One region of the Methylobacterium sp. WL69 genome, then DNA from elsewhere that is predicted to be linked to it. Evidence: predicted binding sites of a transcription regulator. Region 1 holds the regulator's gene; the other holds the start of a gene.
What was found. The regulator PhoB, encoded in region 1, activates phosphate uptake and scavenging genes when phosphate is short. The targets are predictions, from matches to a motif close to TGTCATNNANCTGTCAT.
Positions count from the first base shown of each region.

Region 2: the regulator PhoB is predicted to act here: its motif matches at 2,270-2,286, upstream of FV218_RS01135 (putative 2-aminoethylphosphonate ABC transporter substrate-binding protein).

Region 1 covers NZ_VRUZ01000084.1:4,682-8,078, forward strand. Annotated here, with positions in the region: gene FV218_RS17900 (cell envelope integrity EipB family protein) at 1-308, opposite strand, end outside; gene FV218_RS17905 (GcrA family cell cycle regulator) at 703-1,302, shown strand; gene phoB (phosphate regulon transcriptional regulator PhoB) at 1,474-2,178, opposite strand; gene phoU (phosphate signaling complex protein PhoU) at 2,316-3,056, opposite strand; gene pstB (phosphate ABC transporter ATP-binding protein PstB) at 3,221-3,397, opposite strand, start outside.
Region 2 covers NZ_VRUZ01000002.1:70,235-73,631, reverse strand. Annotated here, with positions in the region: gene FV218_RS01145 (putative 2-aminoethylphosphonate ABC transporter permease subunit) at 1-61, opposite strand, end outside; gene FV218_RS01140 (putative 2-aminoethylphosphonate ABC transporter ATP-binding protein) at 70-1,167, opposite strand; gene FV218_RS01135 (putative 2-aminoethylphosphonate ABC transporter substrate-binding protein) at 1,195-2,220, opposite strand; gene phnX (phosphonoacetaldehyde hydrolase) at 2,451-3,278, opposite strand; gene FV218_RS01125 (2-aminoethylphosphonate--pyruvate transaminase) at 3,300-3,397, opposite strand, start outside.

The sequences.
Region 1 (3,397 bases):
ACCTTGAAGCGGTAGCTGCGTCCGTCGGCGCTCTCGAAGGTGGTGTTGCGCAGGTCCGAGGTGCGGCTGCCGGTCTCACCGCTGTCCAGCACCGTCACCTGCCGGGTCTGCATCGTGTAGCCCTTGCAGGCGTCGCCCGAGAAATCGATGACGATGCGCCCGCGCGCACTCTCCACCGCCCGGGTGCCGCCGCTCTGGGCCAGGGACAGGTCGTAGACCGCCCGGTGACTGGCGAGGTGCACGGGCTCGGCGGCGCCCGCCCCGGTGGCGAACAGGACGAGACAGGCCGTGGCGCGGGGCAGACGCATGGGGTCTCCTGATGGGGGTGGATCGGGATGCGGCAGTCGCCCCTCAGATAGGCCGCCCCTCCCCCACCGGCAATGCGGGGCCGCCGGCACGCCTCGTCCGGCCAAAGGCCGGGGGTCGAAACGCGACCGCGGGAAACACAGTCGGTGGAAATTCAGTTGACGGACCCACGGCCGGCTCAAACTTGGCCGGTGGAAACTTGACCGCTCTTCCGATCACCGTCGAAGCCGCTCTTGCCTCCGGCTCGCGCGCTCCTGTACGGTTCGCCCGTCGCCGAAGAGAGCCCGAGGCGAACGTCACCCGTCCGGTCCCGAAGTCGCCAGCCGCGGAGCCCCGCCGCTGTGCCTCCGTGCCCGCGACGCCGAGGGTGAGCGAGGACGATGTCGGGAGGGGGCGATGACGGATACGATCCCGAGCTGGTCGGACGAGCGCGTCGATCTCCTGCGCCGCCTGTGGCAGGAGGGCCTGAGCGCCAGCCGCATCGCCGCGCAGCTCGGCGGCGTCACCCGCAACGCCGTCATCGGCAAGGTCCATCGCCTCGGCCTGTCCGGCCGCGCCGCGAAGGCGTCCGACACGGTCCTCCCCCGCAAGAAGGCCGCCCGCGAGGGGGAAGCCCAGGCGGCGGAAGGGGCCGGGGCCGAAGCGACCGGGGCGGCGCAGGGCGCCGAGACCGGCACGGCCGAACCCGGAGCGGTCATCGCCATGGTGCCCGTGGCCATGGTGCCCGTGGCGGCCGAGGCGCCCGCCGCCCGTGCCGAGGCGGCGCCCGTCGCGCGGGTCGAGCCCGTGGCCCTGGCGACCTCCCGGCGCGTGACGATCATGGACCTGCGCGAATCCATGTGCCGCTGGCCCCTGGGCGACCCGACCACGCCCGAGTTCCACTATTGCGGCGACCGCGCCATCACCGGCCTGCCCTACTGCACCCACCACGCCGAGATCGCCTATCAGCCGGCGGCCGAGCGCCGGCGCGACCGCCGGGTCGGCGGCTTCCGATGAGCCCGGCCGGCGGCTTCCGCTGAGCCCGGCCGGCGGCTTCCGCTGAGCCCGGCCGGCGGCTTCCGCTGAGCCCGGCCGGCGGCTTCCGCTGAGCCCAGCCGGCGGCTTCCGCTGAGCCGGGCCGGCGGCTTTCGCTAAGCTTGGCCGGCGGCTTCCGCTGAAGCGGACGCGTTACGGTTCGGCGCCGGCGAACATCTCGTCGAACGAGTAGCCCGAGCCCCGCACCGTGCGGATCGGGTCGCTCTGGCGGGGCCGGTTGAGGGCCTTGCGCAGGCGCCCGACATGAACGTCCACCGTGCGCTCGTCGATGTAGACGTCGTGCCCCCAGACCCCGTCGAGGAGCTGTTCCCGCGAAAACACGCGGCCGGGGCTCTGCATCAGGAATTCGAGGAGCTTGAACTCCGTTGGCCCGAGATGGATCTCGCGGCCCTCCCGGCGGATGCGGTGGCTGAGGCGGTCGAGCTCGATGTCGCCGGCCACCAGCAGGTTGGCCACGTGGGCGGGCTTGGCCCGCCGCAGGAGGGCCCGCACGCGGGCGAGGAGCTCGGGCACGGAGAACGGCTTGACGATGTAGTCGTCGGCGCCCGTGCCGAGGCCGCGGATGCGGTCGCTCTCCTCGCCCCGGGCCGTGAGCATGATCACCGGCAGGCGCTCGGTCTCCCTGCGCGCCCGGATGCGGCGGCACAGTTCGATCCCCGACAGGCCGGGCAGCATCCAATCCAGGAGGACGAGGTCGGGGACCTGTTCCTGCATCCGGATGTCCGCCTCGTCGCCGCGCGTCGCGGAGTCGACCACGAAGCCCTCGGCCTCGAGGTTGTAGCGCAGCAGGAGGGTCAGGGCCTCCTCGTCCTCGACGATCAGGATCCGCGTACTCATCACCCACGCCCGCTCAGTATACGCCCGCCCACCATGCGCCCCCATGCGAAACCGGGGACGTCCGGACCGGGTCCGAACGCCCCCGGAACTGTCCCGTCTCCAGGGTCCCGGCGATGGGCCCCGGTCCCCGCCGTCCCTCAGACGCCGGTGGCCACGTCGAGGGGCGGCACGTCCACCGTGGCGTAGTTCGAGGCGTCGTTCTTGGGACGGTCGCTCTCGGCCAGGCTGTTCTCGCCGGTGACGAGGTAGTGGATCGTCTCGGCGATGTTGGTGGTGTGGTCGCCGATGCGCTCGATGTTCTTGGCGACGAACAGGAGGTGGGTGCAGAACGAGATGTTGCGCGGGTCCTCCATCATGTAGGTCAGGAGTTCGCGGAACAGGGAATTGTAGAGGGCGTCGATGGCGTCGTCGCGCTCCCAGACGTCCAGAGCCGCCTTGGTGTCGCGGCTGGCATAGGCGTCGAGGACGTCCTTGAGCTGCTCCTGCACGAGGTCGCTCATGTGCTGGACGCCGATGACGATCTTCTGCGGCTGGACCTGCTCGGCGATGGCGACCACGCGCTTGGCGACGTTCTTGGCCAGATCGCCGATGCGCTCGAGGTCGTTCGAGACGCGGATGGCCGAGACCGTCTCGCGCAGGTCGATGGCCATGGGCTGGCGCCGGGCGATGAGCAGGATCGAGCGCTCCTCGATCTCGCGCTGCAGGGTGTCGAGGCGGTGATCCGCCGCGATGACGGCCTGGGCCAGGGGTACGTCGCGGCGCACGAGGGCGTCGCTCGCCTCCGTCATCATCTTCTCGGCGATGCCGCCCATCTCCGAGATGGAGCGGCGCAGGTCTTCGAGGTCGGTGTCGTAGGAACTGACGATGTGGTCGGGCATGTCGCACTCCTCGGTCAGGCCCGTCTCGGAACCTGCCACGTGGCGTTGGGGCGGGATACGGGGGTCGATGTCCCCCGCCCGAGGATCAGAGTGCCTCGCGAAACGCCCGATCGCGGCCGCTCCGCTCGAATCCGGCGGCGCGGCGGGCGTTTCGCGGGAGGCCCTCAGCCGAAGCGGCCGGTGATGTAGTCCTGGGTCTGGCGCTTCTCGGGGTTCATGAAGATCCGCGTCGTCGGCCCGAACTCGACGAGCTCGCCGAGATACATGAACGCCGTGAACTGCGAGATGCGCGCGGCCTGCTGCATGTTGTGCGTGACGATGACGATGGTGAACTCGGAGCG
Region 2 (3,397 bases), on a different contig from region 1:
GCACGCGGGCGCGCCGCACCGGAACGGCCTCCGGCAGGGCGAGGGCGAGGGCCTCCGTCATCGCGGGACTCACGCGCGCGCTGCCACCGGGAAGGCCCGGAGGGCCGCCGGCGGCAGGGAGACGTAGAGGTACTGGCCTTCCGTCAGGGCGAGGTCGCCGTGGAGGTTGGCCGAGACGTCGGCCACGAGGGAGCCGCCGAGATCCAGGCTCGGTTCCAGGCGGGCCCGGGTGAAGGCCCCGAGGAATTCGAGGCTGCGCACGCGGACCTGGAACGCGTTGACGTCGGTTGGTCGGACGTTGCCGACCCGGATCTCCTCCGGCCGGAAACCGAGGCGCACCGGACTGCCGGGGACGAAGCCGCGCCCGTCCTCGCAGACGAGATCGACGGCGCCGACCCGGAGCTGCCGCGCCGCCCCGACGGTGGCGTCGAGGAAGGTCATGGCGCCGATGAAGTCGGCCACGAAGGCGGTGGCCGGGTTGCGGTAGATCTCGCCGGGCGTGCCGACCTGCTCGATGGCACCGCGATTCATCACCACGACCCGGTCGGCCATGGCCAGCGCCTCCTCCTGGTCGTGGGTGACCATGATGGTGGTGATGCCGAGCCGCTTCTGCAGGTGCCGGATCTCCTCGCGCAGCCGGGTCCGCACCTTCGCGTCCAGGGCCGAGAGCGGTTCGTCGAGGAGCAGCAGGGACGGCGAGGTCGCCAGCGCCCGCGCGAGCGCCACCCGCTGCTGCTGCCCGCCCGAGAGCTGGACCGGATACTTCTCGCCCTGATCGGGCAGGCCGACGAGGGCGAGGAGCTCGGCGACGCGGTCGGCGATACGGGCCCGGTCGAGGCGGCGGTTGACCAGGCCGTAGGCGACGTTGGCCGCCACCGTCAGGTTCGGGAACAGGGCGTAGGACTGGAACACGATGCCGAAGTCCCGCGCCGCCGGCGGGGCGTGGGAGACGTCCCTTCCGGCGATCCCGATCCGGCCTTCGTCCTGCCGGTCGAGGCCGGCGATGAGGCGCAGGAGGGTGGTCTTGCCGCAGCCCGAGGGGCCGAGGAAGCACACGAACTCCCCGCGCCCGATGACGAGGTCGATCCGGTCCAGGGCCGTGAAGGCACCGTAGCGCTTCGACAGGCCGGAAACCGTCAGGAACGGGGTCGCATCGCGCTGCGTCATGGCGGGGCCCTCGGCTTGGCGGGAGACTTACTTCTTGGCGGCCTTGGCCTCGTAGCGGCGCGACCACTCGGCCAGCACCCGCTCGCGGTTGTCCGCCATCCAGCCGAGATCGTTCCTGATCATCGCGGCCTCCGCGCCGGCGGGATAGTTCGCCGGCACGGTGGCGACGCCCGGATAGGCGACCACGGCGTAGCTCTTGGCGTAGAGCTCGTTGGCGGCCTTGGTGGCGCCCCAGTCGGCGACCTTGCGGGCGGCGTCCCCATGCTTCGTGGCGGCCACGATGGCGTAGGCTTCCTCGTCCCAGCCGGTGCCGTCGGCGGGCGCGATCACGGCGAGGGGCGCACCCTTGGTCTTCTCGGCGGCGCCCCGCATGTCCAGCGACAGGCCGGCGGTGCGCTCGCCCCGCGCCGCCTGGACGCAGGGGGCCGAGCCCGAATGCAGGTAGGCGGCGATGTTGTCGTGGAGGCGGTCCATGTAGGCCCAGCCGGCCTCCTCGCCCATGCCCTGGAGCCAGCCCGCCACGAGGAGGTAGCCGGTGCCGGACGAGGCCGGATGCGGCATCACCACCTTGCCCTTGAGCTCGGACGCCAGCAGATCGGCCCAGCGCGCCGGTGTCTTCGCCTTGTCCTTCTCGGCCTCCGCCGTGTTGAAGCAGATCACGCCGATGGAGGCGTCCGTGCCGGTCCAGGTGTAGGGCGCCTCGGCGTCCCGGAAGGCGGGCTTCAGGGCCTCGACGCCCTTCGGCTCGTAGGTGGCGAGCAGGCCCTGCTTCTCGAACATCAGCAGGCTGGAGGCGGCGAGCCCCATGACCATGTCGGCGCGCGGGTTGTCCTTCTCGGCCAGGAACCGGGCGGTGATGACCCCCGTCGAATCCCGCACCCACACCACCTCGACCTCGGGCACCGCCCGCTCGATCCCGGCCTTGAACGGACCGAGCTGGTCGTTCTCCAGGGCGGTGTAGATCGTGAGCTTGGTGCGCTCTGCGGCCTGGGCGGGGAGGGGCGCCAGGAGGGCGAGTACGAGGGGCAGGGCGAGGCGGCCGAGGGCTGTCATAGTCGCGTCTCCGGGAGGCTTTCGTCGCCACCGCTTTACGGGGCGGTTCGTGACAGTAGAAAGACGAAATCTCGCATGAGCAAGATTAGTCTTTCGGCGTCTCTTGCCTCTTTCGTGTCCATCGTCTTCGAAGACTTAAGTGATTTCGCGCACGCCAAGACCGCCCACGGCGAGATGCCATGGACGGTCCACGAATGCTTCGGTTGTCCGGGCGCGCGAGGCGCCCGCGATCAGCAGGCCTGCGGCATCCGCCCGGCAGCGAGCAGGCCGTCGATGTCCGCGACGATTCCCGGCAGGTCCGCGATGGTGTCGATGAGGAAGTGCGGCTTCGACGCGGCGAACAAATCCGCGATCCGCGCGCGCTCGGCGGCGAGGCGCTTGGCGGGCAGGCGTAAGTACTGGTCGTGGGTGAGGCCGAGGGCGTTGCCCGAGCAGGTGAGCGCCACGGTCCACATCCCGGCCTTGCGGCCCTCCAGGATGCCCGGCACCGTGTCGTCGACCTTCACGCAGGCGGCGACGTCGTCGATGCCGAGCGCGATGACGTTGGCCAGTGCCTGGGCCGGCCACGGCCGCCCGTTGGGAACCTCGTCGGTGGCGACGACATGGTCGGCGACGTAGCCGTTGCTGGCGGCGAGGGCCACGACCCGCTCCATCACCCGCGCCGGATACCCGGAGCACGAGCCGATCTTCAGGCCCCGGGCCCGCAGGGCCGCGATGGCGTCGAGGGCCCCGGGGATCACCGCCGAATGGTCGGCGATCTTCTCGATCTGGAGCGGCATGAAGCGCTCGTAGAGGGCGGTGACGTCGGCATCGCTCGCCGCCCGCCCGTGGGCGACCGCGTAGCGCGCGGCGATGGCGGGATCGTTCAGCAGCGTGCGGATGTGGTCCCACTTGCCCATGCCCATGGGCCCGCGCGCCTCGGCGAGGCTGACGGCGACGCCGAATTCGGCGAAGGCCTCGACGAAGATCTGCGTCGGCGCGAACGAGCCGAAATCGACGACGGTGCCGGCCCAGTCGAGGATCGCCGCCTGGAGTCTTTTGGGTGGGGCGTAGGACATGGCGCGTGTTCCTCGAGGGGCTCAGGGCGTCGTGATGGCGAGGGCCCGCAGGGCGTCGGCGATCGCCTCCACCGCGCGTTCCATGTCGGTGGAGTCGACGTGGCCGATGCAGCCAACGC